One region of the Pantoea brenneri genome, then DNA from elsewhere that is predicted to be linked to it. Evidence: predicted binding sites of a transcription regulator. Region 1 holds the regulator's gene; each other region holds the start of a gene.
What was found. Region 1 encodes LexA, which represses DNA repair genes until DNA is damaged. Its sites were predicted from a motif close to TNCTGTATGTACATACAGNA; they were not measured.

Region 2: AABB92_RS11255 (YebG family protein) is a predicted target of LexA. The motif match lies at 2,394-2,413, and genes of this name have one in related genera.
Region 3: AABB92_RS03390 (DinI-like family protein) is a predicted target of LexA. The motif match lies at 3,067-3,086, and genes of this name have one in related genera.
Region 4: mutH (DNA mismatch repair endonuclease MutH) is a predicted target of LexA. The motif match lies at 3,384-3,403, and genes of this name have one in related genera.

The regions. Positions count from the first base shown of each region.
Region 1 covers NZ_JBCGBG010000003.1:29,034-36,842, forward strand. Annotated here, with positions in the region: gene psiE (phosphate-starvation-inducible protein PsiE) at 1-351, shown strand, start outside; gene ubiC (chorismate lyase) at 438-950, shown strand; gene ubiA (4-hydroxybenzoate octaprenyltransferase) at 962-1,846, shown strand; gene plsB (glycerol-3-phosphate 1-O-acyltransferase PlsB) at 2,078-4,501, opposite strand; gene AABB92_RS13765 (diacylglycerol kinase) at 4,630-4,998, shown strand; gene lexA (transcriptional repressor LexA) at 5,104-5,718, shown strand; gene dinF (MATE family efflux transporter DinF) at 5,823-7,145, shown strand; gene AABB92_RS13780 (CsbD family protein) at 7,317-7,529, shown strand; gene zur (zinc uptake transcriptional repressor Zur) at 7,602-7,809, opposite strand, start outside.
Region 2 covers NZ_JBCGBG010000002.1:89,518-97,326, reverse strand. Annotated here, with positions in the region: gene bglF (PTS beta-glucoside transporter subunit IIABC) at 1-608, opposite strand, end outside; gene licT (BglG family transcription antiterminator LicT) at 779-1,612, opposite strand; gene AABB92_RS11255 (YebG family protein) at 2,036-2,377, opposite strand; gene AABB92_RS11250 (SIR2 family protein) at 2,526-3,320, opposite strand; gene AABB92_RS11245 (non-canonical purine NTP pyrophosphatase) at 3,317-3,877, opposite strand; gene AABB92_RS11240 (ABC transporter substrate-binding protein) at 4,045-4,956, opposite strand; gene AABB92_RS11235 (amino acid ABC transporter ATP-binding protein) at 4,959-5,753, opposite strand; gene AABB92_RS11230 (amino acid ABC transporter permease) at 5,737-6,663, opposite strand; gene AABB92_RS11225 (GNAT family N-acetyltransferase) at 6,673-7,185, opposite strand; gene AABB92_RS11220 (ABC transporter substrate-binding protein) at 7,196-7,809, opposite strand, start outside.
Region 3 covers NZ_JBCGBG010000001.1:747,174-754,982, forward strand. Annotated here, with positions in the region: gene AABB92_RS03360 (hypothetical protein) at 1-199, opposite strand, end outside; gene AABB92_RS03365 (hypothetical protein) at 508-756, shown strand; gene AABB92_RS03370 (helix-turn-helix domain-containing protein) at 839-1,471, opposite strand; gene AABB92_RS03375 (hypothetical protein) at 1,610-1,996, shown strand; gene AABB92_RS03380 (hypothetical protein) at 2,010-2,321, shown strand; gene AABB92_RS03385 (hypothetical protein) at 2,484-2,750, shown strand; gene AABB92_RS03390 (DinI-like family protein) at 2,789-3,028, opposite strand; gene iraP (anti-adapter protein IraP) at 3,206-3,502, shown strand; gene AABB92_RS03400 (DUF6388 family protein) at 3,704-4,027, opposite strand; gene yedD (lipoprotein YedD) at 4,274-4,756, shown strand; gene amyA (alpha-amylase) at 4,804-6,285, opposite strand; gene fliT (flagella biosynthesis regulatory protein FliT) at 6,391-6,756, opposite strand; gene fliS (flagellar export chaperone FliS) at 6,756-7,163, opposite strand; gene fliD (flagellar filament capping protein FliD) at 7,172-7,809, opposite strand, start outside.
Region 4 covers NZ_JBCGBG010000007.1:114,571-122,379, forward strand. Annotated here, with positions in the region: gene ptsP (phosphoenolpyruvate--protein phosphotransferase) at 1-2,194, opposite strand, end outside; gene rppH (RNA pyrophosphohydrolase) at 2,207-2,734, opposite strand; gene mutH (DNA mismatch repair endonuclease MutH) at 3,419-4,096, shown strand; gene AABB92_RS20050 (TerC family protein) at 4,196-4,906, shown strand; gene AABB92_RS20055 (YgdI/YgdR family lipoprotein) at 5,025-5,243, shown strand; gene AABB92_RS20060 (NADP(H)-dependent aldo-keto reductase) at 5,384-6,424, shown strand; gene AABB92_RS20065 (GNAT family N-acetyltransferase) at 6,465-6,914, opposite strand; gene AABB92_RS20070 (FCD domain-containing protein) at 6,914-7,687, opposite strand; gene AABB92_RS20075 (PTS sugar transporter subunit IIB) at 7,783-7,809, opposite strand, start outside.

The sequences.
Region 1 (7,809 bases):
CTGGGTCTGCTTAGCCTGGCGATTATCCTTATCGTCTTTCTCGGCAAAGAAACCATTCACCTGGCTAACGTGCTGTTCAGCACCGGTGAACAGGCTTCGTCCTATCTGCTGATAGAGGGAATTGTCATTTATTTCCTCTATTTTGAGTTTATCGCTTTGATTGTGAAGTATTTTCAGTCTGGCTATCACTTCCCGTTACGCTATTTTGTCTATATCGGCATTACCGCAATTATTCGCCTGATTATTGTCGATCATAAAAATCCTTTCGATACCCTCTGCTACTCCGCCGCGATCCTGATTCTGGTGGTGACGCTGTGGCTGGCGAACAGCAACCGCCTCAAACGCGAATAAACCCTCTGCCGTCGGTAACGACGGCAGGTGTTCATGCCGCGACTCTGCGCTAAACTGACGCCCTGAAAATTTTTGGGAGTGGTGCTATGTCGCAAGACGCGCTCAGCTTATTACGTGCGATCAACTGGCTTTCATCGACGCAGGCTACGCTTGCGCCGTCCCTGCTCGACTGGCTGATGGAAGAAGACTCCATGACGCGCCGTTTTGAGCAGCATTGCCAGCAGGTTACCGTAGAGCCGGTACGTGAAGGCTTTATTGATGCCAGCGAGTTGGGAGAGGAAAAAGCCTTTTTACCGGACGACAAACGCTTCTGGCTGCGGGAAGTGCTGCTGTTCGGCGACGGTGAACCCTGGCTGGCGGGTCGCACGCTGGTGCCGGAAAGTACCCTGAATGGTCCTGAGGCGATGCTTCAACAGCTGGGCACGCGCCCGCTGGGGCGTTATCTGTTCTCCTCTTCAACCCTGACCCGTGATTTTATCGAACCGGGCAAGGTTGAAGCGCTGTGGGGACGCCGCTCACGTCTGCGGCTGTCCGGCAAACCGCTGTTGCTGACGGAACTGTTTTTACCGGCTTCGCCGCTTTATCGCGATCTGGCCTGAGGAAATCTGTGGTGGAAAAGAGCTTACACATCAATAAATGGCAGGCCTACAGCCGTCTGATGCGCATTGATAAGCCGATCGGCACCCTGTTGCTGATGTGGCCCACCCTGTGGGCCTTGTGGCTGGCTGATATGGCGATCCCGCCGCTTCCGGTGCTGCTGGTGTTTGTTGCCGGCGTTTTCGTGATGCGTGCAGCCGGCTGTGTCATTAACGACTTTGCTGACCGTAAGGTGGATGGGCATGTTGAGCGGACAAAGCATCGGCCCTTAGCCAGCGGCGCGGTCAGTGCCAGAGAAGCCAAACTGTTATTTGCCGGGCTGGCGCTGGTGGCGTTTGCGCTGGTGCTGACCATGAATCTGATGACGATATTGCTTTCGGTCGTCGGTCTGGCGCTCGCCTGGGTTTATCCGTTTATGAAGCGCTATACCCATCTGCCGCAGGTGGTGCTGGGGGCCGCGTTTGGCTGGGCGATTCCGATGGCCTGGGCGGCAGTTAGTGAGTCCTTACCTCTGGTCTGCTGGCTGGTATTCTGCGCCAACATTTGCTGGACGGTGGCTTATGACACCCAGTACGCGATGGTGGATCGCGACGATGACCTGAAGATTGGCGTTAAGTCGACCGCGATTCTGTTTGGCCGTTTCGACAAGCTGATAATCGGCCTGCTGCAACTGGCAACGCTGCTGCTGATGGCATGGGTTGGCATGTTGCTGCAGCTCAACGTGGCGTTTTACGGGACGCTACTGCTGGCAGCTGGCCTGTTTATTTACCAGCAAACGCTGATCGCCCAGCGTGAACGCCCTGCCTGCTTTAAAGCCTTCCTCAACAACAACTATGTCGGATTGGTGCTGTTCCTCGGTGTGCTGATGAACACCCCGCCGTTTACCCAGCTGTTGTGATCGTGGTGATCGACAGGCCGGGCGGGTTGCAGGCGGGCTAAGTCCCGACGCGATTCAGCGCAACGGTACCTGGCGCGCAGTCAGGCAACGAGTCAGGCAGCAGAGGATCAGGCCACGAGTCAGGCAGGAAAGGATTAGGCAACGAGTCAGGCAGGAAAGGATTAGGCTGCAACATCATTCAGGCACAAAAAAGGCGACCTTTCGGGGTCGCCTTTTTACTGCGCAGGGCATTTAGTCGTGGGCCACGGCGCTTTCGATGGTCATGCGTACATCGCTGGTGACCAGATCGGCCAGAATGTGCCAGGTCGCCAGGGTCTGCGCGACATCCGCATCACCGCTGTCGCTGATATACCCTTCATCACGCAGCGTCAGCACCAGTGAGGTGAAGACGGCTTTATCGAAGAACTCCGGCGCGTTGATACCGTGCAGCACTGACAGACGTTGTGCCAGTGTGCGGCTCTCTTTTTCCAGCGTCCCGCGGTTAATGGCTGGCTTGGCGCTAAGAATAGAGAAGGTGATGGCATAACGCTGAAGCGTTTCTCGCACCCCGGCCGCCAGCAGTTGCAGCGTACGGTAGCGCGCCGCCGTAAAGCGCAGCTGACCAGCCTCAAGCGTAATCAGTCCCTGACGCGCCAGCTCCTGACAGAGTTCGGTCAGCAGTTGCGGCAGCTCATCGGTCTGCCAGCGCAGGAACAGTTCGCTCTTCAGCATCGGGTAGATCAGACTCACCTGGCGCAACAACTCGGCTTCGCTCATGGTCTGATGCTGCTGCACAATAGCGGCAATCAGCGACGGCATCACCAGCATGTGGTGAATGTTGTTGCGATAATAGGTCATCAGCACCGCCTGCTCACGTGGCAGGATGATGATGTCGCCAATGCTGTCTTTCTCGCTCTCAAACTTATTCATGCCCATTGCATGATCCAGCAGCGCCTCTGCCGAGAGATCGGGCACCGTGGCGTTGGCTGAATAAGGCACGTTACGCAGCAGCTGGGTATAGCACTCAAGCTGCTCAATCAGCTGTTCGCGGGTTAGTGAGCGCTGACGTGAGGCGAGCAGCGCGGTGACGCACAGGTTCATGGCGTTGGCCGCGCCCGCTTCATTGATGCGTACCATTAAGCTCGCCGCGATGTCATTCACGGTGGGCGTTAACCAGCTTGGACGCTGCGGTTCGATAGGATCGATCGACTCACGCCATTCCGGCACGCGCTTGTTGAGATAGTTAACCAGCGGCAGTGGTTCGCCAAAGTTAACGTAGCCCTGGCCGAGGTTGCGCAGCTTACGTAAGCCATGCACCATCTGCATGAAGCCCTCTTTCTCTTTCGCCGCGCCGCGTAGCTCTTTGGCGTAAGTACCCACTTCCATGACATGTTCGTAGCCAATGTAAATCGGCACCAGGGTGATCGGGCGATTCCCCCCGCGCAGCATCGCCTGCAGGGTCATGGCTAAGGTGCCGGTTTTCGGATCGAGCAGGCGACCGGTGCGTGAACGTCCCCCTTCGACAAAGTATTCAACCGAGTAACCGCGGGTGAACAGTTCGCCAAGATATTCACGGAACACCGTGGCATACAGCTTGTTGCCTTTGAAGGTACGACGGATAAAGAACGCGCCCAGACGACGGAAAATCGGTCCGGCTGGCCAGAAGTTGAGGTTGATACCGGCGGCAATGTGCGGCGGCACCAGTCCCTGATGATAAAGCACGTAAGAGAGCAGCAGGTAATCCATGTGGCTGCGATGGCACGGCACATAGACGATTTCATGGCCATCCTGCGCCAGCTGACGGACTTTTTCGCCGCCATTAACATTGATGCCCTGATAGAGCCGGCTCCAGAGCCAGCCCATGACGCGGTCGGTGACGCGAATCGCTTCATAGGAGAAGTTTGCCGCGATCTCTTCCATCATCTCAACCGCATTTTGCTGCGCTTTTTCATGGGAGATTTTTTTGCTGCGCGCTTCATCTTCAACCGCTTTTTCAATCGCTTTCGATTGCAGCAGACGATTAAACAGATCCTGACGTGCCGGTAAGCGTGGGCCAACCGCCGCCAGCCGCTGGCGGGCGAAATGAATGCGCGCCACCCGGGCCAGTTTCTGGGCGATTGATTGGTCGGTGCCGTGTTCGGTTGCCATGCGGCGCAGCGAAACGGTCGGCGAGAAACGGACAAAACTGTCGCGTCCATGCCAGATCACCGCAAAGAATTTCTGCACGCCGTTCAGCACCCGCAGGTGCGGCGTATCTTCGCCCTGAACCTCACGACCAGGCGCCCGGCCAAACATCACCGTCACCGGCAGCATCTGGATATCCAGCTTGGGGTTATTGCGATGCAGGTCCAGATAATCGTGAAAAATCTTCACCGATTCGACGCTGGGCACAAAATAGGGGAACACACGCGGGCCATCGTGGATAAAAACGTGGCGCGGCAGCAGCGAACCATCAATCTCCAGCGGAGAAAGCGGGTCGGGCAGATGATGCCGCAGGCACTGCGCGCGTAAAGTCAGTAAGTCAGCCTTCGAATCGTAAGGCAAAACGTACATAATGGGCCGGGTCGGGTCCAGACCATGTTCAGAAACGGGATCGGCCGGAATGGCCTTACTCTTTACCAAAAACGACAGTGGTAAATTCAGTAATTTGTAATAAAGTTTACGCCAACCTGACATAGACAACATGAAGCCTCTTGTTAGCAAAGCGCCGCAAGCATACCAGAAAGCGCAGCGAAGATCTGTGGTGGTGCCATTTGCACGCAGCCCAGACATTGACGTCAATCCGATGAAAGGGTTCCACTTATATGGCAAATAATGCCACGGGTCTTGTAAGAATAGTAAAAGCCGCAGGTTACTCATGGCAGGGCCTGCGTGCCGCCTGGCAACACGAAGCGGCTTTCCGCCAGGAGGCGCTGGCCGCGCTGGTGGCCATTATTGTGGCCTGCTGGCTGGATGTCGATATTGTCTCTCGCATCCTGATGATCGGGGCAGTGGTGCTGGTGGTCATTGTTGAAATCCTCAACAGCGCCATCGAGGCGGTAGTGGATCGTATTGGCCAGGAGCGCCACCCTTTAGCCGGACGGGCAAAGGATATGGGCTCGGCGGCGGTGCTGATCAGCATCTTACTGGCACTGTTTGTCTGGATCGCGCTGCTTTGGTCGCATTTGCGATAAGCCTTCCACAACGCGCCAGATGGCGCGTTTTGCCTGAGAATCGGTTTCCATTTCACCAATACCTGTATATACTCACAGCGACTGTATAAACAACCAGGGGGCGGGATGAAAGCATTAACCAGCAGGCAGCAGCAGGTCTATGACCTGATTCGCGACCATATTACTCAAACGGGCATGCCGCCTACGCGTGCAGAAATTGCCGCGCAGCTGGGTTTCCGCTCGCCGAACGCGGCAGAAGAGCATCTGAAGGCACTGGCACGCAAAGGGGTGATTGAGATTGTCTCTGGCGCCTCTCGCGGTATTCGCCTGTTGATGGAAGAAGAAGCATCTGAAGGTCTGCCGCTGATTGGCCGGGTTGCTGCCGGTGAGCCGATCATGGCGCAGGAGCACATCGAAACCCATTACAAAGTGGATCCGGGCCTGTTCAAACCTTCTGCCGATTTTCTGCTGCGCGTCAGTGGAATGTCGATGAAAGATATCGGGATTATGGATGGCGACCTGCTCGCGGTACATAAAACCCAGGACGTACGCAACGGCCAGGTTGTTGTGGCCCGTATTGATGATGAAGTGACGGTTAAACGCTGGAAGAAGCAGGGTGCTATTGTGCATTTGCTGCCTGAAAACAGTGATTTTGAGCCGATCATTGTCGATACGCGCGCCCAGTCGCTGACGGTAGAAGGTCTGGCGGTCGGTGTGGTTCGCAACGGCGAATGGCTCTGAGTCTGACATAACCGCGCATTCGTAGCGTCTGATGCTATTCTGTCTGCCCTAATTTTGTCGCTGCTGCTCCCCTCTCTGCAGCGACACCGAGCACGGAACTGCGAATGCGTTTTTTAACGGCTACCGACAAAAACCTCTGGCGGCTGGCGCTGCCGATGATCCTTTCTAACATCACCGTTCCCTTACTGGGGGTGGTCGATACTGCTGTCATTGGTCACCTCGACAGCCCGGTCTATCTGGGCGGGGTTGCGGTCGGCACGACAGTCACCAGTTTCCTCTTCATGCTGCTGCTGTTCCTTCGGATGAGTACTACCGGCCTGACGGCGCAGGCTTTTGGTGCCGGCGATAAAATGGCGCTGGCACGTGCGCTGACCCAGCCTTTAATTATTGCGCTGCTGGCTGGCGTGCTGTTCATCTGCCTGCGCTCGCCGATTACTACGCTGGCGGCCGATCTGATTGGCGGCGATCCCAAAGTTTTGCAACAGGCGGCACTGTTTATTCAGATCCGCTGGTTAAGTGCGCCCGCCACCCTGGCAAATCTGGTGATCCTTGGCTGGCTGCTGGGCGTGCAGTACGCGCGTGCGCCGGTCATCCTGCTGGTGATCGGCAATCTGGTCAATATTGTGCTCGATCTGTGGCTGGTGATGGGGCTGCACTGGGGAGTGGCAGGCGCGGCAACCGCGACCGCGCTGGCGGAGTATATAACGCTGGTCGTCGGGGCAGTGATGGTCTGGCGGGTATTGAAACTACGTGGCATCACCACCGCAATGCTGAAGCAGAGCTGGCGCGGCGATATTCAGCGGCTACTGCGTCTTAATCGCGACATTATGCTGCGTTCGTTAATGCTGCAGCTCTGTTTTGCCTCGCTGACCGTGCTGGGCGCACGTATCGGTCCGCAGGTGGTGGCGGTGAACGCCGTGCTGCTGATGTTTATCACCTTTACCGCCTATGCGCTGGATGGTTTTGCCTACGCAGTCGAAGCCTTCGCCGGTGAGGCGCATGGCGCGAAAGATGGCAGCAGGCTGCTGCGCGTCTGGGATTCTGCCTGCCGACAGGCGCTGGTGGTGGCTCTGATGTTCTCAGTAATTTATGCGTGTTTCGGCTCGCATATCGTGGCGCTGCTGACCTCGATTGAACAGCTGCAACAGGCGGCCGATCGCTATCTGATATGGCAGGTGATCCTGCCGCTGGCGGGCGTCTGGTGCTATCTGCTGGATGGCATGTTCATCGGTGCAACCCGCGGCCGGGAGATGCGTAACAGCATGATGGTGGCGGCACTTGGTTACTTCCTGACCTTGCTTAGCGTCCCGCAGCTGGGCAACCACGGCTTGTGGCTGGCGGTCACCGTTTTCCTGGCGCTGCGTGGCCTGTCGCTGTGGCTGATCTGGCGTAAACACTGGCAGCAGAACAGCTGGTTTAACGCCTGATAGCTGGCATCTGATGTCCTCCGGCTACAGATTATTCTGTATTGTTCCGGCAAACCTAAAATCTTCTACTACAATTAACCGTAAGCAGCGCAGTGAATCAGCGCTTTATATCGTCATTTTGTTTTCTTTCAAGATAAATGATGTAACCAAAGGATGACATAGAGGTCTGCCATGAATAAAGATCAAGCGAGCGGCAACTGGAAGCAGTTCAAAGGCACAGTAAAAGAGAAATGGGGCAAGCTGACCGACGATGATATGCAGGTTATCGAAGGCAAACGCGATCAGCTGGTCGGAAAAATTCAGGAACGTTACGGCTATGCGAAAGAAGATGCAGAGCGTGAAGTAACGGACTGGGAAGGTCAGAACAAAGATTACCGTTGGTAATCACAAAGATTTACGGATAAAGCTCCTACCCGCCGGTACGCTCATACCGGCAACCGCACAAGGATGTGCACATTACCCGCGTTTTCCCCGCTTTTTACCCTCACTTTGATGATCGTGCTGACAACTTTCATGATGGGTGCAGGCTTCGACTTCGACACAATTCTCACATAATCCATGCGCTTCAATCACGCTATGACGCAGGGCAAACTGTGCCTCACCAGCCAGTGTGGCGATAATCTTCTCTACTCCCTGCGCCTGCTTTTCGGTTACCGCCGCACAG
Region 2 (7,809 bases), on a different contig from region 1:
GTCACCGCCCCCGCCTGCTGGCTGGCCTCAAAAGCCGCAATCATAGTCGGATGGGTGAGTGCTCCACCAATGCTCATGGTGATAAACGGGTTGCCGCCAAATTTTTTCCCGGCGGTATAGCCCAGCACCAGCGGGAAGAAAAAGAACAGCGCATCACTGGCGGCGAACAGGATCTTATAGGTGCCGCTGTCGGGGGACAGCCAGTTGCAGACCACCGCCAGCGCCAGAAAGCCCTTGAGAATACCGGAGGCGGCCAGGATACCGATAAACGGAGTAAAAATGCCTGATACGATATCAATCAGGCGGTTGAACAGGTTGATCTTGTCGCCCTTCCCGTCATTGATGCTGGGTGCGTCTTCCGCCAGTCCGGCCGCTTTGCTGACGGCCTGCCAGACATCGTGGACGTGATTGCCAATCACCACCTGAAACTGACCGCCGCTTTCGACCACCATGATCACGCCTGGATTCTCCTTCAGACTGCGGGCATCGGCTTTGCCGTGATCCTTCAGCTTGAAGCGAAGCCGTGTGGCGCAATGTACCAGACTGACGATATTCTCTTTGCCACCGACGTGGCCGAGAATATCTTTCGCCAACGCGTGATATTCCATCTCGATTTCCTTATAGCCGTGGCCCGCGGGCGCCGGATGACTGAGTAAAAAATAAAAAAAAACCCGAGAGCAGCCTGTGTGTTCAGGCCGCGCTCAGGTTTTGCCTGCGTTATGCAGTAACAATCCTGTTGAAGTAAAAATCCAGTTGCAGAAAAATCCAGTAATAGCGTCTAGCGTGCTTCTTTTCTCACCCGTTCGATATGAATGGTGAGGAACATAATTTCTTCCGCAGTCAGCTCGCGCTGATAGCTTTTTTGCAGGTGCTGCGCCAGCTTTTCGGCACATTTCCAGGCGTTGGCGTAGTTATCTTTTACTGCCCGATGGAGGGAGAGATCGTCATCCGGCACCACGGTACGCGTCAGCATTCGCTGGGCAAAAAACTTCAGATGAGTCACAAAGCGCTGGTAGCTCAGCGACTCTTCATCATATTCAATCTGTAACTGATACTTCACCAGCTGCAGGATTTCCTGCAGCACCCGGGTTACGTGCATAACCTCCGGCATTTCGCTGTTGAGCTGCGCCGTTACCAGATGCAGGGCGATGAAGCCCGCTTCATCCTCCGGCAGCTGGACGTTCAGGCGCTGAGCGATAATGGCCCGCGCTTCCTGCCCCAGTTCAAATTCTTTCGGGTAGAGCCGTTTAATCTCCCACAGCAGCACATTTTTGATGGTCAGGCCTTTATGTTGCCGTTCAATCGCAAAATGGCAGTGGTCGGTGAGGGTGATATACAGGCTCTCCTGCAAGGTCCCCAGCCGCTGGGCGGCAAGCTGGATGATGCGATCGCAGGTGGTCATCACCTCCAGCGGAATTTGGCTTAACAGATCCCCCAGCCGATGCATCAGTTCGTCGCTTTGCAGCGCGAAAATCTTCTCAATGCGCGCCTTATCAAGCGTGTCGCCGACGCGTCTCTGGAAGGCCAGACCGCGCCCCATAACGACCTGTTCGCCGCCGTGTTTATCCTGAACAACCACCACATTATTATTAAGAATTTTGGCGATTTTCATTGGAACCCCAGAAACAAAAAAACCTGACCTCCGGCATAAGCCAGAAAATCAGGTTTTGCCTGCCGAAGCAGTAACAATCCAGTGGCGGTACTGTATCAGTTTCAATCGCAGCCTCAATAGCTTACGAAAAGAAACGTGATACAGATCGTTCTTACTGGTGTGATTTGCAGCAAGGCGAGATCAAAAATATAACCCGCTACAGGTAAACCGCGAGATGCCTTAAGGGCCGTCATTACGGCGAACGCGACATAAACGCGCAGATCTTTCAGCGGAAAGGATTTTCAAAGCAGAGTGGTTTGACGAGACGGCCTTTCAGGCAAGGCGTTTTAACAAGGAGGTGCGCAAAGCGGCATAAGGTGAAGATCGGTGCCAGACACAGTCAAAACAATAACGCCGGAAGGATCGCTTCCGGCGTTAACGGGGTCAGGCTGCTTTTACCGCGCGGACTTTTTTACTGCCAGTCTCTTCAGCCTTGTCATCGGCGCTGTCTGATGCCGTCTCAGGCTGACGGGCATCAGCAGCAACCGGCTCAGGCAGTTTGCTGGTACGCAGAATATGCTGCACAGCATCTTTCTGCTCGGCGATCAACAGGCCCAGGGTTTCCGCCTGCGTCTCATCCAGCGCGGGTTGATGCTGTAACAGCCAGTCGGTGAAGGCTTCGGCCATATCGAGCATTTTGTCGTAGGCATCGGCCTCTTTTTTATTGGCAAACGTCATCTTCTCTTCACCCTTTCTGACTACTACAAATTTTGTTTCGACAGCCATGTTTTTGCCCCTCGGATACTGTGTATACATACAGTATATCACGACGATGATGCTTTTCCAGCAGAGAATAGAGTTTATCGGTTATCCCCGGCATAACCTTAACCGGGCACAAACTTTAACCACTCTGTCGGGGAAGGCGCGTTGCTGGCTAGACCAGCAGCGCCTCAAGAAAATCGGCCAGCGCTTTACGCGGGTCATCCTCTTCCGAGACGATCATCTCAATCCCCCACTGTCCAAGTACCTCTTTTGCCACTGGATTATTGCGGTTGGTAAACAGATACGATTTCGGACGCGCCGTCGCCAGCCCGGTGCGGCCCCACATTTTAGTCAGGCGGTAAAACAGCAGCCGGATATTAAAATCGCTGATGCTGTAGCCGACAAACAGCACCGAATTGCCCATCACGTCGTGGGTCAGTTTGATGTCGAGCGGCGAATCGAAATAGAGCCGTTCAAAGTAGCTGCTTTCATCCAGCACGATAGAGGTGTCATCATCGAAATCGCCGTGCAGCTTGATAATGTGACGTTTATCTTCGGTCAGCGACACCAGATCGGCGGCGTTAGCCACTTTGTAATACGGGACGCCATGCGCATCGTGTGCCGCTTCCAGCCAGCGATCGTAGTTGGTGGTATAGATGCGGGAAAAGTTGCCCTGGGTGATCATGGTGTGGATTTCTGAGGTCCGGACATCAATATCCGGGCGGTGCCATTCGCGATCCATCCAGCTGCGCAGCGGGCCGAGCGATCCTTTCTTCTGTTTGTAATATTCCGCCAGCGACAGATGGGTACCATAGGTGTTAAAGATTTTCGGATCGTAACCCAGCTCATTGGCGAGATGGGCAATCAGCTCATGCCACTCCGGCAAACCAAGATTGCGAGAGATACCCGCGCCGGCAAACAGAATCAGCTTACCGGAATCATAAGCACGTTTAAGTTCAGGTTTCATGCAACTCCCCGAGCCGTTTTCAAAAAAGTGGCGAAGCGATCGAGCGCGATGCGCCGCATCGAAATCTCATTCTTGAGTTCACCCATTTCGGCAAATGTCTGATCGTAACCTTCCGGGATAAAGACACAATCCCACTGAAAGCCGCGTGTGCCGGCCGGTTCGGCGGCGATGGTACCGCGCAGTTCGCCGGAAAACTGATACATTTTGCGACCATCGCAGTAGCCCAGCACGGTCTTAGCCGTCACGGCCTGGCTATCGAGCCCCTGCACCAGGGCGGTAAAACGCTCCGCATCCAGCCGGTTCCAGAAGATGCGGGTCAACCCGGCTGGCAGGCCATTCAGGCCATCCAGATAGAGTCCGGTATGCTCAACGAACAGCGGTCGTCCAATCAGTGAAAAGGCCTTGGTCAGCTTATCGCGCACCAGATCGAGTTCGTTTTCAGTCTGAATTTCTTCGATACGACGGGAGATGGGCAATACTTCGACCCCGATAGGTTCGAGGATTTTGCGCACCTCCGCCAGCTTTTGCTCATTGGCAGAAAGGAATCTGATTTTCATGGGGCTTCCAGGTTAATTGCTCCGCCGCGCGCTGAATCGACAGGCGGGCAGGATAGAACACTAACGCTGGAGAGTGTAGCGCAATTCTGTGGTCCGTCGCCGTGATGGCCGTTCAGCCGGAGTAGAGAGGCAGGCAGAATAAACGGCGCCGAAGCGCCAGAGAAGGTTCAGTACTGAATGCCGGGGGGATTTACCGTGGAGTGCGCGATGGCTTCATCCTGTTCGCCCCAGCGCGTCAGAACCTGCTGATACTGACCGCCGCTGATGGTGCCATCCATGGCCGCCTGCAGTGCGGGTGCCAGACCGTTACCCTTTTTGGTGGTGACCGCGACCCAGGCGCGAAACGGCCCGCTGCCAACCAGTTTTGTTTGTCCGCGTGACGCCGCCTTCCACGCTGCCATCGAGTGCGGCCCGAACATCGCATCGGCACGTCCCGACAGCAGGGAAAGCGTGGCCGAGGCGTCATCGGTCAGATAGATCGGCGTGACTGCCGGCAACCCTTTGGCCTGGTTTTGCCGATCCCAGCTCAGCAGGATGCGCTCCTGATTGGTGCCGGACGCCACGATGATGCGTTTACCGGCGATATCGGCGGGCGCATTGATCGCGCTGATTTTACTGTCACTTTTCACCGAGAAAGCGTGGTTATCGGCGCGATAGGTGGCGAAATCGAACTTCTTTTTGCGCTCTTCGGTCACGGCGATGTTAAACATCGCCACATCGTAGCGGCCCGCGGTGATCCCCAGCGGCCAGTCCTCCCACGATGCCGGCACCAGCTTCAGTTTTAATCCCAGACTGTCGGCCAGCAGCCGGGCAATATCGGGATCGCTGCCGATCCGCGAGACATTATCCGACGCCAGCAGTGACAGCGGCGGCGAGTTGGTGGCGGAAGTCGCCACCGTCAGGGTGCCTGGCTCAATAAAAGTAAAGTTTGCCGGAATTTTTGCGATCGCTGCCGGATTGGCGGGCGCATGAATCGGCGTTTCATTTTGCCGGGTGTCACGTTGTTCAGCGGCGGAAGTGGCCAGCGGCGACAGCAGCGACAGCAGCAGCAATGACAGAGGGCTCAGCTTCATCGTCATCCTCACAGCACGCGCGCCAGGAAACGCCGGGTTCGCTCATGGCGCGGATTGTTCAGTACCTGGCTGGTGCTGCCCTGCTCTACGATCCTGCCGTCGACCATAAACACCACGTTATCCGCCACTTCACGTGCAAAGCCAATCTCGTGGGTAACGATCACCAGCGTGGTGCCGGAGCGCGCCAGTTTTTTGATCACGTCGAGCACCTCGCCGACCAGTTCCGGATCAAGCGCTGAAGTTGGTTCGTCAAACAGCATCACCCGTGGATTTAGCATCAGCGCCCGGGCAATGGCGATACGCTGCTGTTGGCCGCCTGACAGATGACGCGGCCAGGCGTCAGCTTTATGCCGCAGACCGACAATATCCAGCAGCTCACCGGCACGCTGAATCGCTGCCGCTTTGGTGAGCTGTCGATGGGCAATCGGCGCTTCAATCAGATTGTCCAGCACGCTGAGGTGCGGGAACAGATTGAAATTCTGAAACACATAGCCGACGTTAATGCGCTGACGCAGAATCGCCTGCTCTTTCAGTTCGTAGAGCTTATCGCCGCGCTGCTGATAGCCGATGTAGTCGCCGTCAATCTGGATAAACCCTTCATCCACCCGCTCCAGATGATTGATGGTGCGCAACAGGGTCGACTTGCCGGAGCCGGAGGGGCCGAGGATCACCGTCACCGATCCCGGATCCAGTGACAGTGAAACCGCATCCAGCGCTTTGTGTTTGCCAAAACTTTTACTGACGCCGGTAATGCTGATGGCACCGGTGGTGTGTGATGTGCGGTAATCAATGGCTTCGGACATGGCTGATCTCCTCGGTTGGATTGAGAGGCGTGACGCGGTTGCGCCACTGCCGCCAGCGCGACGGCTGCGGTTCGCGGGTCACACTGCGGGCCAGCCAGCGTTCAACGCTGTGCTGAATCACCGACAGCACGGTGGTGATAATCAGATACCAGGCGGCGCCGACCATCAGCAGCGGGATCACTTCCTGGTTGCGGTTGTAGATCATCTGGATGGTGTAAAACAGTTCCGGCATCGCCAGCACGTACACCATCGCGGTGCCCTTCGCCAGGCTGATGATTTCGTTAAAGGCAGTGGGAATGATGGCGCGTAACGCCTGCGGCAGAATGATGCGGAAGGTGCGGCGGGTTGCCGACAGTCCCAGCGCGGAGGCCGCTTCGACCTGGCCGTGATCGACCCCCAGAATCCCGCCGCGAATGATCTCCGCGCTGTAGGCCGCCTGCACCAGCGTTAAGCCAATGACCGCTGCCGGAAACTGGCCCAGCACATTAATGGTCTGAAACGCGCCCCACGACAGAGCGGTAAACGGGATACCAATCGACAGGGTGTCGTAGAGATAAGAGAAGTTGTACAGAATGATCAGCACCACAATCAGCGGCAGCGAACGGAACAGCCAGATATAACCCCACGCCAGACTGCTCAGCAGCCACGAGGAGGAGAGGCGCGCCAGGGCCAGCAGCCCGCCAAATATCAGGCTGAACACCGTCCCCAGCAGCGTCAGCAACAGGGTCTGACCCAGACCATGCAGGATCACCGGATCGAAGAACCAGCGGGCAAATACGCCCCATTCCCAGCGCGGATTAAAGGCGACCGACTGGATCACGGCCGCCAAAATAAACAGGGCGACGATCGCCCCAACGGTACGGGCCGGATAACGCGCCGGCACCACCTGCAGATGTTGATGCTTGCTCATCGTCCCTCCTTAACTCGCCTGTGCGACGTCCTGCACGCCAATCACTTTTATAAAACGCAGCCGGCCATCGTGCGGCGGCTGACCATAGCGTTCCAGATCCCCGCTCAGATCAAACTGCGGCTGATAGCCATGGCCGGTGTAAAGCCGCACCGCCTCTGGCTGGCGGAAACCGGTGGTGAGAAACAGCCGCTGATACCCCGCCCGCAGCGCACGCCGCTCCAGCTCCTGTAACACCACCAGCGCCAGCCCCTGACGCCGCAGATCGCTGCGGGTCCAGATGCGTTTCAGTTCCGCCGTCTGCGGGTCATAAGGCTTATAGGCACCCATCGCGATGATCTCGCCGTCACGCTCCAGCACGATGAATAATCCCTGCGGCGGCAGATACCACTCGGTCAGCTCCTGCTCCTTTTGGCGGGCAAAATAGTCGCCGTAGCGGGCGGCATATTCGCCAAACAGGCCGGTCAGAATCGGTTGCAGTTCCGCCGCCTCGGGCGAAACTTCACGGAATATGGCTTCACTCATCGTCTGCTCCTTAATCGCCCAGTCCGGCCGGGTTAATTTCGGAACGATCGATCCGCTCCACCCCTTCGCCCCAGCGGTTCAGCACCTGCTGGTAGTCGCCGTTTTTCATTACGCCGTTCAGCGCGGTGCTGATCGGTTCAGCCAGGCCGCTGCCCTTTTTCACCGTCACTGCGATGTGGGCTGCTTTCGGCCAGCCACCATCGACGCTGCCGACCAGCCGGGTTTTGCCGTTAAGCGCCGCTTTCCATGCGCCAATTACGTTGGGGCCAAAATAGGCGTCGGCTCGTCCGGCCTGCAGTGCCAGCGTCTGGGCGGCATCATCTTTGGTATAAATCGGCGTAAACGGCTTCAGGCCTTTCGCCTGATTCTGTTTATCCCACGCCAGCAGGATCGCTTCCTGATTGGTGCCGGAACCGACGATGATGCGCAGTCCGGCAATATCCTCCGCTTTGGTCAGCGAGGTGATCGGGCTGTTGGTTTTGACGTAAAAGCCGAGTGAGTCTTTGCGATAGGTGGCGAAATCGAACTTCTCTTTACGTTCTTTGGTGACGGTGATGTTAGAGATCGCCGCATCATATTTGCCGGAGGCGACACCCAGCGGCCAGTCTTCCCATGAGGTCGGCA
Region 3 (7,809 bases), on a different contig from region 1:
AACTTGCTTTATACGGATCTTTTTTATCATCCTGACTGTCGTCATTCTTGCGTGGCACTTCGCCGTGATCTTTCGGCGCGTCAGTAGCAGGATGATCGTCTTCTTCATACGCATTGCCTACGTGCGGTGCCGCTTCCGGCAGGCTCTTGCTCACTTCACCTTCGTGTTTACGTTCTTCATTGGTTTTATGTTTAAACATGGCTAACTCCTTTTGTTCAGTGTCTTAAGTCTAGACCAGCCGTCGTCAACCTGACGGGACGGAGCGGTCTGAAATAAAAAAAGCCCGCGCGAGGCGGGCTGAATCGGAGTTTTCTCTCGTGTGGTGCACGGCATTATTCGTTGCGTGTCTGTGTGCAGCGGGACCATGCTAACCGTGCCAGGCAGACGCGTGAATGGACAAATCTGTTATCTCACGTGCGGCAGGTCACAAATTAATCGATTAATAAATTCGATTGAACGGATTAGTAAAAAGCATATAGTGACCAGCGTTACCAGGAGATTGAAATTATGTTACGAGACTATTTAAAGATTGAAGCTGATGATCAGCTGATTAAAAACGGCACCGTGAGCCTGAAAAATCGCGGACAGGAAGACGTGACCGAATGGACCATCGTTAACCCGCACGGTGTCAAAAAAGGCGGCGTGACCCTGTTCGACAAACTGAGCACCCGCCGCTCATGGTGTGTCGGCTATCGCATCACGCAGACCGATCTGCACGGTAATGTGGTGGTGGATAAGCTGACTGACGCATTGTAAGTTGCCTGACCTTTGTCGTCATTTGCCGTAGTAAAGTGTGTAATTTGAAGTAATTAACCCGCATCGCAGCGGGTTTTTTTATTCAGTGCTGACGGTAACGACGCAGTTCGACCAGCGTGCCGGCCAGCCTGAGGCCATCGCGACCAGAGTGCATCAAAGGAAAATCGACGTTAACCGGTGCCAGTTCAAACTGTGTAATGCCGTTTTCCGGCTCGCGCAGCCGGTAAGTGCGCAGCAGCGCAACGTTCTGCTGCAGCGCCAGTACGCTGTCACCCGGCATCGGTGATACCGCCGGATCAATGATCACCACATCATCACGCAAAATGGCAGGCGCCATCGCCAGCTCCCCAACCCGCACGGCAAAACTGCGCTGAGAAAGTGCCATATCGTTATGCATCAGAAAATCGCATTTCACCGTACCGGCATCCTTCAGCCACGGCACCACGTCGCGCTGATTCAGTAAGGGAATCTGATGCAGCCCGGCAAATCCACTTTCGCTGAAAACAGGACCATCGCCATCTATCAGATAGGCCGGTGCGCAGCCCAGCGATTCCGCCAGCCGCAACAGATTCTCACCGCGCGGTAACGTCTCTTCTTTTTCCCACTGTGAGATCGCCACATGGGACACTTTTACCTGCTCCGCCAACTGCTTCTGCGTTAACCCCAGGTTTTTTCTTCGGTGGCGAATACGGTCGCCCAGCGTTTCGTTTTTCATCTGCTTGACATTCAGGTTAAGAATGACTTAAGTATACTTAACCCTGGTATTTAAGCAATCTTAAATTTCAGGCAGGGGACGTGCCTGTTGTAGCACGCCGTGGTGTTCCAGTGACCTTACCGGGTAGAGGGGTGCGGCATGGAAAGTAGTTTAATTACCAGTATGGGTGCGTTGGTTTTGGGTGGGGGCGCGGCGGCACTGTTCTGGAAACCGTTATTGGCGGGCATTGCGTCAATCGTAACCAGCAATCGGGCCGGCGGCGAAATTATAACCAGTTACAAAGAGCAGGTGGTGTTGCTGAAGGAGAGCAACGTACTGATACGTGAAGAGAACGATGAACTACGCGAACGACACGACAAAAATTTGCGGCGTATCTCCATGCTCGAGACCGATCTTCGGCTGATCAAAAATGCATTAGGTATTTTGCTGGCCATGACCGAGACCGATCATAGCGATAAGTTCCGCAACGAAGTCGATCGCCTTATCTCAACTCTGGAGGATCGCAGCGATGGTTACGATAAATAGTCCGGTTACACCCATGCTCCTCAAACGCAAGATTATTCTCGGCGGCGTGATGCTCGGCTGTTCGATGATCTGCGTGCTGATGACTATTCTGTTTCTTTACGTCAATAATGCCGCCAACAAGCGGGTGGAGGAGATTCGCAAGGATTACCGCAATGTCGCCGCAAAACGAGATGCGCGGGTGGATTTGCTAACCAATCAGGTGAGTGCGCTACAGCATAAGCTCGATGCGATACCGGACCGCACCGCGATCAAAACGGTCGATAAGGTGAAGGAAGTGGTGATTGAAAGTGAGGGGCCTGCGACGCATTCCGGCCGTAAACCGTAACTTCCGATTATTCTTAGTGCGGCTTCGCTATTATCGACTAGATTTAAATCTCCGGGCGACATTTTCTTTCGAGATTTTCGCAGGAAAGGCGCCCGCAGGTTGGCCGGTTGATGAACCGCTACGCCAAATCACTTTGGATAACTGACCAGAAGGACATTTAGCATGAGCGATTCAACAGAAACCAAGACCAAAAACGATTATCTACGTGACGTGACCTCTCAGCTAAAAGAGATGCGACACTACGCGCAAACCAACACCGAGACCCTTTCAACTCATTGGTTAGCCTTCGATGCGGGTGAATACAAAGATAAGGTGAACGCCGATCGTATCGATGCACTACTCAACAAGCAGGGTAAGATGCTGGAAGATCTGGATGCCGCCATTCAGGACATCGAAATCGAAATTAATCACAGTGAGCAGGAGAGTTAATTGACCTCCCGCTAACTGATGCGGTGGCCGTTAAAGGATTAATCGGCCACCAGCCACATTTCCGCTTCGTCGAACATCTCTTCAACTATCCGCGCAATCGTCGCTTTATCGTTCTTACTCAAATCAGTATCAATCGCGTTACGTTCCATCGGCTTGACCTTAACTTCAATGTCAGGAAACACCCGATGCACCCGTTTTTCCAGCTCTTCGAGAATCATCTCGCGAGCACCCGGCAAACCGGCTACGTTTCGCTTGTCATAAATCAACTCAACAAACATGATGGCAATCCATTCAGGGCAAAATCGCAGAGATATAATACTGTAAATAAAAACAGTGGCAAGGCGATGCGCCCGATTACGGCTAATTTTTTTTATGTTATGCCGGACTGCATCCTGGTCTGGCTTATTGCGGCATCATCGCGACATAATGGCACTCCATACATCAGGAGAAGTGCGATGCGACAACTGGTCATTGATATTCTGCTAAAACTGGCAAAAATGGACGTCGACGCGAAAGAGCTGACCGCTCAGCTCGAAGCGCAATCGCTGCTGGTCGCTGCGTTGCTGGTGCAGGCCAAACAGGACAATACGCTGACCATCACCGAGACGGTACAGGATGCGATTGTCACGGCTTCACGTTCATCGACCGAGTTTTTGCAGTCCGACGTTGACCTGCTGCTGACGCACATTAATCGTCTGCTGGCGGTGGCACAGTATGTGGAAGTTAAAGGAAAGATGGCAGAAGAAGAGTAGCGACGGGAAAAAAATTCGCCTCTGGAGGTGGAAATCCAGCAACACCTCCAGAGGCAGTGCAAAAGCACTATTCGTTCAAGGACAATCACGACCGAAGTCGTACGATGAAGTTATACACTTTCCTCGTACTTGTACAACTTTATCGGTGGTTAAACCACTGGTTGGAGGTGTATAAAAAATACACCTTCCAGTCCCGCCCGATCAGAGTTCGTTTTTGATGCAAAACTCTTCCCAGCTCATCCCCAGTGATTCAGCATGTGATTTGAGATAGGTCTCGATTGCCTCAGCCGCCACGGCTTTGTCTGGTTCAGCCAGTTGAATCGAAAAAATCATTCCATCCAGATTCTTCTGACGTAAAAAGGCCGCATAGATGCGTTCAGCGTGCCATTCACGCAGCTGGCGCAGGGAAAGATTGGCAGCGCGGGCATCGCTTTCGGTCAGCTCATCAAGCGCCGCCTGGAAATCGGGATGGGCGGTAAAGAACATTTCGCGCGCCTGCGCGTAATACGCTTCTGGAGTTTTCATAGCCAGGTTCCTGAAAGTCAGTTGCAGCGCGTCAGTGTAGCGGGTTGTGCCTGACTTGTCAGGACGCGCGCAAGCAGACTGGCGCGTTAGCGGATAAATGTCGCTTAGCATCGGCTGAGTTTGCCTGAGTTGCGCGGCAGCGCTAAAAAAACCGCGCCGGGCGCGGTTGGATCAGCCAGATACCTTGCGCACCTCAGGGGAAAAATTATAACGTAGCCGCCATTGATGCGATCTTAGGGATTAAACATGAAAAAGTGGATGCTGATTGCCGCGCTGGCGCTGAGCGGATGTGCACAAATCAACGACTATGACAGTGCGGTACAAACGCCGGCACCGGCTAATCTGCAGGGTAACTGGCAAACGGTCGGTCCGCAGCGTGGCCTGATTAGCGGTCAGGCGATAGGCAGCCTGATTATCAATGCGGATGGCAGCACACTGGATTGCCGTCAATGGCAGCGGGTTATCGCCAAACCGGGCAAACTGACCTTGCTGAGCGGCGATTATGTCAACGTCACGCGTCAGGTTCGGGTGATGCCGCTGGTGGTTGATAACGGTGAACTGAATTATGACGGGCTGACGCTGCGTAAAGTGGCACGTCCAACCGTGGAGTGCCAGCAGGCGCTGGACGAAGTGGCGAAGCAACCCAAGGCCAGTGTGATTCAGAATATTGAGCCTCAGCTGTTGCATACCCGCATCACTGAAAACAATGCGGCGGCATTAGCGCAATAAGTGACGCTGGCAGGGCGTCAGCCCTGCCAGATCCTCTGTTTTAAGTCTTAGTCTGCGACCACCCAGACGCTGACGCTGCCGGCGTTGCAGACAAACACCGCATTACCCTGTTCATCTGCGGTAATGGTCTCTTCGCGGTTCGCCAGATAATCACGCCACACCTTACCGGCATAGCCTTCGCCCATCGCCACGCTTTTCTCGCCTGCATCGCCATTCGACATGATAACCACACAGCCCGGCTGGGTTTCGGTGCCGCTGCGGCTAAAGGCGACACAGTTGGGATGGTCGAAATAGTCGGTCTGTGCGCCCCAGCCATACTGCTGGCGCGCGCGGATCAACCCTTCCAGCTCCGGGATCACCGGCATCTCAATCTTATGTTTCTCGCCGTCGCCGCCGGTATCTTCATAACTGGCACCGAACAGATCGGGATAGAAAATGGTTGGCACGCCTTGTTCACGCAGCAGAATCAGCGCGTAGGCCAGCGGTTTAAACCAGGCTTCTACCGGCGCTTCCAGCGACTGCAGCGGTTGCGTGTCGTGGTTGGCGACGATCGTTACCGCATGCCACGGATCGGCGACCACCAGCGAATTAGCAAAGATCTGGCTCAGATCGTAAGCGCTGCCGGCGGTGGAGGCCTGATGGAAGTTCATGTGCAGTGGGGCATCAAACAGCATGGTTTTGCCTTCCACCTGATGCACATACTCCTGCAGCTTATCGGTTTCGAACGACCAGTATTCAGCGACGATAAACATCGGCTCTTCAGCCACTTCCTGAATGTGATCGATCCAGTCTTTATAGAACCAGGCCGGAATGTGTTTCACCGCATCAAGCCGGAAGCCGGTGCATGGCACCTGTTCCATCACCCAACGCGCCCAGTACTTCAGCTCTTCGCTCACCGCCTTGTTGCGGAAATCGATGTTCGCGCCCATCAGATAGTCGAAGTTGCCCAGCTCATTATCGACCTGATCGTTCCAGCCTTCGGCGGTGTAATCGTTAATGATTTTGAAGACGCCGTTTTCATCCGGGTTTTCAATATGGTCTACGCCGCTAAAGCATTTGTGGTCCCAGACGAATTTTGAATATTTTCCGTTGCGCACCGGAAAGGTGAATTTAGTCCAGGCTTCGCATTCGACCACGTCGTCATAAATTTCGTCGCGATTGTCCGGATTGACGCGGTTGATGCTGATCTGTTCTTTTTCATCGGCACCCATTTTATGGTTAAGCACCACGTCCAGCACTACCCCGACGTTGTGGCTGCGCAGCGCCTCGACGGCTGCCAGTAACTGCTGCTTGTCGCCATATTTGGTGGCAACGCTGCCTTTCTGATCGAATTCACCGAGGTCAAACAGGTCATAGCTGTCGTAACCAACAGAATAGCCACCTGATTCCCCTTTATAGCTGGGCGGCAGCCAGGCCATGGTGATGCCAATTTCACTGAGCCAGGCGGCACGCTCGGCGATTTCCGGCCACAGTTTGCCGCCATCCGGGTAATACCAATGGAAAAACTGTAATAACGTCGGGTTTTGCATCTACTGCACTCCAGGGGGATGATGAGAATCAAGTATGGAGTAAGCGGCAAAAAAGAGGCGCCGCGCTGAAAAATAAATCTCAACGCGGCGAGAGAGGGCAGATTATCAGGAGAGGGTTTCGCGTGGCACCATCACCACACCGCCCTGATTACCGTAGGCGGAAAGCACCGATTTCTGGCGGCTGTTCTGGCCGACCAGCGAAGCCAGTTCATCCATGCGCGCCTGCAACAGGCGTTTCACTTCACTTTCGTTATCCAGAATATGGCGCAGTACCGGGCGCAGTTGCTCCTGAACCTGAACCGATGGGGCGGCAGCCTCTGTCGATTGCGCTAATGATTGCACCGCGCTGACATACTCCATCTCCCGGCTGATCAATTCATCCCATTCGCCCTGCGCCGCGTGACGCAGCATTCCCTGGCTGAGATCGAGTAACTGTTGGTAAACGGCAATCAGATGCGGTGCAATAATCATTAAACGGCGTCCTGAATCAGGTTAGGTTGAACCACTTCTTTCCACGCGTCCGCGATGTTGCGCAGTAAGCCTTCGACTTCTTCGACAGCTTCAACATCATTGTGCAGGTTGGCCTGCAGCAGGCGGCGCGTCATGTAGTTGTAAAGACCCAGCAGGTTATCTGCCAGCTCATCACCACTGTTTTCACTGAGGCCCTGTTTCAGACCTCCTTCAATGATATTGATGGCTTTAGAGATGGAATTACCTTTGCCTTCAATATTGCCATCCTGCATAAACAGACGAGCGCGAATCAGCGCGCTGAGCGCGCCGTCGAACAACATCACCACCAGCTGCTGCTGGCTGGCGCTCATCACGGCGCTTTCCACGCCGATTTTTGCATAGGCTTTGGTGCCTGTAGCACTGTACATGGTCACTCCTATGATTTACTTGAAGAATTTGAAGTATCGAACTGTTGCGTCAGATAAGTACTGGTCGCATTGAGTTTGCTGATGGCCAGATCCAGCTGGGTAAACTGTGTTTTATAACGTGCGATATCAGCGTCAATGCGATCGCTAGTAGTGTTATAAAGGGTGGTTAAGTTATTCAGTGTCTTGCTGACGCCATCGGTGGCGGCCTGAACAATCCCTTTGGACGACAACCATCCTGTGATGTTGGTAGCGATTTTGGTGGTAATGCCGGTAGTTTTCCCGTCCCCCACGATCATCTCTTTAACGCCAGCGGCATCTTTATCCAGCGCGGCACTAACCTTAGTGGAATCAATTTTCAATGAACCCGTCTGGGGATCGGTGGTTATGCCAATCTGTCCCAGTGATTTGTAGGATGATGAGCTTTGCGCGTTAGTCAGCATGCCTTTCAACTGGGTCTGGATAGTGCGCAGGGTGCTGTCACCCAGCAGTGCGCCATTGCTGGAGTCCTGCGAATCCGTATTGGTATCAACCTTGGTGTATTTAGTCAGGGTATTGAACTGATCCAGCAACGAATTGTAGGCATCTACCCAACTGCTGATGGCGCTGGAAGCTTTTGAGGTATCTTTGGTAATCGTCAGTGTCTGAT
Region 4 (7,809 bases), on a different contig from region 1:
AAACCAGATGACGAACCTCGGTGGCGGTATGCGCATTCATTCCCTGCTCACTCAACTTTTGCGCTTCTTCATGATCCAGATGGCGCAGCAGGTATTTTACCCGCGGAACGTTTTTACCGTTCATGCTGAGGTGGTGATAACCCATGCCCACCAGCAGCGCGACGCACATCGGATCGCCCGCCATTTCACCACACAGGCAGAGTTCCAGATTGGCCAGACGGGCTTCATGCGCAATGGCATGCAGCGCGCGCAGCATCGCCGGGTGCAGCGAGTCGTAAAGATTGGCCACTCGGGTGTTATTGCGGTCCACCGCCAGCAGATACTGGGTCAAATCGTTGGTGCCGACTGAAACAAAGTCTACGCGCGACGCCAGATGCGGGATCATAAACAGCATCGACGGCACTTCGATCATGATGCCTATGCGCGGCGCGGGAATTGCATAGCCCAGCATCTCTTCCACTTCACGACCGGCGCGATCGATCAGCCGTTTCGCTTCGTCGATTTCATCAATATGACTGATCATCGGCAGCAGAATACTGAGGTTGCCGGATGCTGCATTCGCCCGCAGCATCGCCCGGACCTGCACCAGAAAAATCTCCGGCTGGTCAAGCGTCAGGCGGATACCGCGCCAGCCCAGGCAGGGATTCTCTTCGCTGATCGGCATATACGGCAGCTGTTTATCTGCTCCGACATCGAGGGTGCGCAGCGTGACGGGCTTGTTGTGAAACAGCTGCAACATGCCCTGATACTGCGCCACCTGCTCCTCTTCTGACGGAAAGCCATTTTGCAGCATGAAGGGAATTTCAGTGCGGTAGAGACCGATGCCGTCAACCCAGCTGCCCAGCGCCTGCTCATGTTCCGGACTTAAACCGGCATTGAGCATCACCTGTACGCGCTCGCCGCTTTTCAGCTCACCCGGTTGATCGACTACTCCTTCCGCCATCTTGCTCAGCGCATTTTCTTCGCTGATCAGACGCTGGTACTCCTGCACCAGCACCGGTTCGGGATCGATTAACAGCTCGCCACGGTAACCATCGACGATCAGCAGCCGTTTATTCAGCTGATGCGGCAGAATATCCGCACCCATCACCGTCGGGATACCCATAGCGCGCGTCAGGATCGCCGCGTGGGAGTTGGCGGCACCATCGCGCACCACCACCCCGGCAAGCCGTTCGTGCGGCAGCTCGGCCAGAGAGGTGGCGGTCAGCTCATCGGCCACCAGCACGAAGCGCTCCGGCCAGGCATTGGTGCCCACCAGCGAATCATCGAGGTGAAATAACAGCCGCTGACCCAGCACCCGCAGATCGCCTGCGCGTTCGCGCAGATAGCTGTCGGTCAGCCGGGCGAACTGTTCGGCAAACTTCTCGATTACCTGTTTAACCGCCCACTCTGCCACCGATCCACGTTCGATCTCATCGAACAGATCTTTCTTCAGTCGGGCATCGGTTAACAGGTGCGAGTAAAGGTCGAAGATCGCCGCGCTCTCTTTCTGCACGCTGGCGCTAAACCGTTTGCTGAAGCGGCGGAACTCACTGGCAGCTTCGCTCATGGCGAGCGACAGGCGTTCACGTTCACGCTGAACATCCAGCGTTGACGCGGCGGAAACCTGGTCGAGCAGCGGCTGCGTCTCATCGACCCAGCCCGGTGCCACCGCCACACCGGGTGCTGCCGCAATCGCGCGCACCCGGGTCTGGCGGAACTGGCCAAACAGCTGGCCCATCTGCGATTGCGACAGCAGCGCCGCCATCTGCGTGGCCAGCGTCACCAGAAACGATTCTTCACTCTCATCGAACTGGCGATGTTCCCGCTGCTGGACCACCAGCACGCCAAGCAACTGGCGACGGCTGATAACAGGCACGCCGAGGAAGGAGCGATAGCGCTCCTCTTTAACTGCGGGGATATATTTAAAGCTGGGGTGACTCTGCGCGTCGGCAAGGTTGATCGGTTCGGCCAGACGGCCGACTAACCCGACAATGCCTTCGTCAAACGCCAGCGTTACGGTGCGACCACGCGGCTTTTTCAGCCCGCGCGTCGCCATCAGGTAATAGCAGCGACGATCGTGATCGGCGAGGTAAACGGAACAGACTTCCGTTTCCATCGCCAGACAGATCTCATTGACCAGAATGTCGAGTGCTTCATTCAGACGCGGCGCACTCGCCACTTTTTCTACAATTTCGCGCAACTGAGTGAGCATAAAGGGCGTGGCCTATCCTCTCTTACGTCGATGGGCAGGATTGTTTCGCTGCCCCGCACTCTCCTGCATAGACATCACCACGCCAGCGAATTCCTTCATTACCCGGCGATAGACGTCGCGCTTGAAGGAGACAACCTGACGCACCGGATACCAGAAGCTCACCCAGCGCCAGCCGTCGAACTCAGGCGTGCTGCTGTGCTGCACATTGATATCCGCGTCATTAGACATTAACTGCAGAAGAAACCACTTTTGTTTCTGGCCGATACATACCGGCTTTGTGTCCCAACGCACCAAACGTTTTGGCAACTTGTAGCGCAACCAGTTACGGGTAGATGCAAGTATTCGAACATCTTTACGGTGTAACCCCACTTCTTCGAACAGTTCGCGATACATCGCCTGTTCAGCGGTTTCACCGGGATTGATGCCTCCCTGAGGAAATTGCCAGGAGTGCTGTCCAAAGCGCCTGGCCCATAACACTTGTCCTTGCCTGTTACAAATTACGATACCAACATTCGGGCGGTAGCCATCATCATCGATCACCGGACTACCTCAAAGCTAAATTTGAATAGCCTGATTGTTTCACACTCCTTACAGGCGGTAAACCACTGGATTCACGGGGTGTTAAGCGTAAAACTTCGGGATAACTCACAGAGAAGCCATTAGTTATAAACAATCGGGGTCAGAAAAGCCGATCTTATTCACCTTTTCTGTGGATAGCTTTGTGCAGAACGCGGGAGTTAACTGAATAACCCTGTCAGGCGCGTCTGCATCGTCAAAAAGCGATAATTAACTATCACTATGATTATAAAGACAAAAATAGATGAGTTAACAAAATACGCTCAGGTTAAATAGCCGATTAAACTGTCCACTCTTTACAGTTGGGCGAATTTTAACCACCCAGCATGTTATCCACAACGAATCGTTCAGCCTTAGGCCAGAGCGGGCAAATTATGGTCAAAAGTGGGAAAGTCAAGGCTGTAAATGGAACCAGTACCGCACAGTCAGGCCGGTTATCCCATTTTTCTGTGGATAACCCGGTATGAGATCCTGTTCATTGTTGCGAGTAAGTTGGGATAACCTGAAGCGTCCGATAATATTGCCAGGGCCAATCGGTAAAAAAAGCACGATCTATCATGTTATTATCCCCACTCAGCACGGTGAATATTTCGGGTAAACCCACTGTGCAACATACTGTATATTTTTTGAGCAATGCGAGTCTTCACTATGAACTACCTGCCAGCACCGCCTGAAGATGAAGCCACCCTGTTAGCCCGGGCAGAGGATTTAGCCGGGTTAACGCTGGAAACGTTGGCCGAACGGGCAGGTCTGACGATGCCTGCCGATCTTAAACGCGATAAAGGCTGGGTGGGTATGCTGCTGGAATGGCATCTCGGGGCCAGCGCCGGTAGCAAAGCCGAACAGGATTTCGCCCATCTCGGCATTGAGCTGAAAACCATCCCGATTGATGCCAGTGGCAAACCGCTGGAAACCACTTTTGTCTGCGTCGCGCCGCTCACCGGTAACAGTGGCGTTACCTGGCAGACCAGCCACGTGCGACACAAACTGGCGCGGGTGTTGTGGATCCCGGTCGAGGGTCAGCGGGACATTCCGCTGCGCCAGCGCCGGGTCGGCGCGCCGCTACTCTGGAGCCCCGACGCGGAGGAAGATGAGATGCTGCGGCAGGACTGGGAAGAGCTGATGGACATGATCGTGCTGGGTCGGGTTGAGCAGATCACGGCACGGCACGGTGCCTGGCTACAAATCCGCCCCAAAGCGGCCAACAGTAAAGCCCTGACCGAAGGAATTGGCGATCGCGGCCAACCGATCCTAACCTTACCGCGCGGTTTCTACCTGAAAAAGAGTTTTACCGGACCGCTGCTGGCGCGCCACTTCCTGCTTTAACAATGACATTCTGATCTGACGTGGCGCAATTTTGTGGGAGAGAAGCAAATTCAGTGCGTATAATCCCCGTTTAATTTTCGTTTAGGATTGAATGTAGGTATGTTTGAGTGGATTGCCGATCCCAATGCCTGGCTGGCACTGGGAACCCTGACCATCCTTGAGGTGGTGCTGGGTATTGATAACATTATTTTCCTGTCGTTAGTGGTCGCTAAACTGCCAAAGCATCAACAAGCCAGCGCGCGCCGTATCGGTTTGTTAGGCGCAATGTTAATGCGTCTGGCCCTGCTGGCCTCTATTGCCTGGGTCGCCCGACTGACGAATCCGCTGTTTACCCTGATGGACCATGCGTTCTCTGCCCGCGATCTGATCCTGCTGTCTGGGGGTCTGTTCCTGCTGTGGAAATCGAGCATGGAGATCCACGAAACCATTGAAGGTAACGAAGCGGAACAAAAATCTAACGTCCATTCGTTCCTTGGTGCAATCGTGCAGATCATGCTGCTGGATATTATTTTCAGCCTCGATTCGGTGATTACCGCCATCGGCCTCTCCGATCATCTGTTTATCATGATGGCTGCGGTAGTGATCGCGGTGCTGATGATGATGTTCGCAGCCCGTAGCATTGGTGAGTTCGTTGAGCGCCATCCGTCGGTCAAAATGCTGGCATTAGCCTTCCTGATTCTGGTCGGTTTCACCCTGATTCTGGAGAGTTTCGCGGTTCATGTACCAAAAGGTTACATTTATTTCGCGATGTTCTTCTCAATGGCGGTTGAATGCCTTAACCTGATGCGCAGTAAGAAAAAAACCGCATAGAAAAGTCAAGGGCGAGCGTGCTCGCCCGCAAATTTTCAGATTCCTACGATTAACCCGGCCGGCAAAACGATTTATTACTACACTTTTTGCAGTCGATGATGTGTGGAGATGAGGCGTGATGAAAGGATGGGCAGGTATCGCCATTGTGGCACTAACCGCAGCGATGTTAAGCGGATGCAGTTCTGATTATGTAATGGCAACGAAAGATGGCCGGATGATTATGACCGAAGGTAAGCCGACCATTGATAAAGAGACCGGGCTGGTGCAGTACACCGATCAGTCGGGTCACGCAGTACAGATTAACGGCGATGAGGTCTCGACCATCATTGAACGCTAAGTGCGAAATTGTCTCGCCTGCCACAGATTCCCCGCTGGCAGGCGATTTCCCCGACTTTTCCCCCTTCCTTCCCCGCCATTGCTCGCGCTATAGTCCCTGAGGACACAACATTCCATTCCATAAAGAAAAGGAAGCTGGCAATGCACTATCATCGTATTCCCCATAGCACGCTGGAAGTGAGTCAGCTGGGGTTGGGCACCATGACGTTTGGCGAGCAGAACAGTGAAGCCGACGCCCATGCCCAACTGGATTTGGCTATTCGTTCCGGCATTAATTTTATTGATACCGCCGAAATGTATCCGGTACCACCGCGTCCGGAAACCCAGGGTCTGACCGAACAGTACATTGGCAGCTGGCTGAAGCAGCGCGGCAGCCGTGACAAAATCATTCTGGCCAGCAAAGTGTCGGGCCCGTCGCGCGGTAATGATGCGTCGATTCGTCCTAACATGGCGCTGGATCGCAAGAACATCCGTGAAGCGCTGGATGCCAGCCTGAAACGCCTGAATACCGACTATCTCGATCTTTATCAGCTGCACTGGCCGCAGCGTCAGACCAACTATTTTGGCAAGCTGGGCTATCAGTACAGTGAAACCACCGCCCAGGTGACGCTGCTGGAGACGCTGGAAGCGCTGACCGAGCAGGTTCGCGCCGGTAAGATTCGCTATATCGGGGTGTCGAATGAAACCGCATGGGGCGTAATGCGCTATCTGCAACTGGCGGAGAAGCATGAACTGCCGCGCATCATCAGCATCCAGAACCCCTACAGCCTGCTGAACCGCAGCTTTGAAGTGGGCCTGGCCGAAATCAGCCAGCATGAAGGGGTTGAGTTGCTGGCTTACTCCAGCCTGGCGTTCGGTACTCTGAGCGGTAAGTATCTGAATGGCGCGCAGCCTGCCGGTGCCCGTAATACCCTGTTCAGTCGCTTTACCCGCTACAGCGGCGAGCAGTCGCAGCAGGCGATTGCCGAGTATGTGGCGTTAGCCCGCCAGCACCAGATTGATCCGTCACAGATGGCATTGGCTTATGTGCGTCAGCAGCCGTTTGTTGCCAGCACCCTGCTCGGTGCGACCACGCTTGAGCAGCTGCAGACCAATATCGACAGCTTCAATCTGACGTTAAATGCAGAGATTCTGGAAGGCATTGAGGCGATCCACCGCCGTTATACCTATCCGGCACCCTGAGTCCTCCGCTGCCGGCCGCCACGAGTGCGGCTGGCACACCTTATATATCCCGATAATAGAGCTGCACGCGCTTATCGGGATACTCCAGCGCCTCGCCCTGCGACTGCCAGCCAAAACGGTCATAGTAGCCGCTGAAGGTCGACCATAACCACAACCGCGAATACCCCTGATCCTGGGCGTGTGCAATCACCCGCTGCTGCAACGCGTCGCTGACGCCTTTGCCGCGCGCGGGCGCATCGACATACAGTGCGGCCAGCCACGGGAACAGATCCTGACGGCTGATCAGATCGCATCGCCAGAAACCTGCCGTGCCGATCGCCTTGCCTGCCTCAACGGCGACAAAAGTGACCGGGAAATCGGCGCCGCTCAGGCTGCTGGCGACGATGCTGGCGAAGAAGTCACGGCTGCTGGGTTCGCCGAAAGCGCGCCACTGCCATTCGGTAATCTGATCGGCAAAATGGGGCACAGCGCTGAGCGGCACAATCTCCATTACATCAGTTTCCCCTGGAATATCGGCACTGAATCAAACAGGTAACCGTCGAAGTCAGGCGCATCCGCATCGGACAGCTCAAGCAGCGTATTCTTCACATTCTCAAGATGCTGCCAGGTGGCCTGCCATGCGCCCATCACATCGCGACGACGCAGAGCGGCCAGAATGGTCTGGTGATCGCCCAGCCATTTCAGGCGGTAGGCGCGGGTTTCAAACTGGGGGCGCAGTTGCTGCCACAGCGGACTGCTGTCGTGATGACGCCAGATACTGGTGACGGTGTCGAGCAGCATCTGATTCTGACTGGCTCCCGCCAGCAGCAGATGAAATAACTTGTCGTTATCCTGACTGCTGTCGTTGGCGGCGATGGCCCGCTGCTCCTGCTCCAGCGTGCGGCGCAGATTTTCAATATCCGCTTTGGTGGCCATTTTAGCGGCAAACGCGGCGATGTTGCTTTCCAGCAACTGGCGCGCCTGCAGCATTTCAAACGGACCGACATCGCTGCGGAAAAAGGCCTCTTCTTCATCATCGCTGGCGGAGGGAATGCGCATCACGTAGACGCCGGAACTCTGGCGAATATCCACCGTTCCTTCCAGCTCCAGCATTAATAGCGCTTCGCGGACGATGGTCCGGCTGACGCCCCAGGTTTCAGCCAGCTGGCGTTCAGGCGGCAGGCGCGATCCCACCGGATAGTGTCCGTCGCAGATTTGCTGGCGCAGATGCTGACCAATTTCCTGATACTGTTTTTTTTCTTGCGGCGCTTCGGCTTTGTCCACGCTGTCACCCTTTGCAATCATTGCGCTAACGGCATTGCCGCCGTTCCCTGCGCGACAATGCCCGCGAGCCAGAGAAGTGACCCGCAAACTGAGACTCAGTGTATCAAAGCCAGCGCCTGATC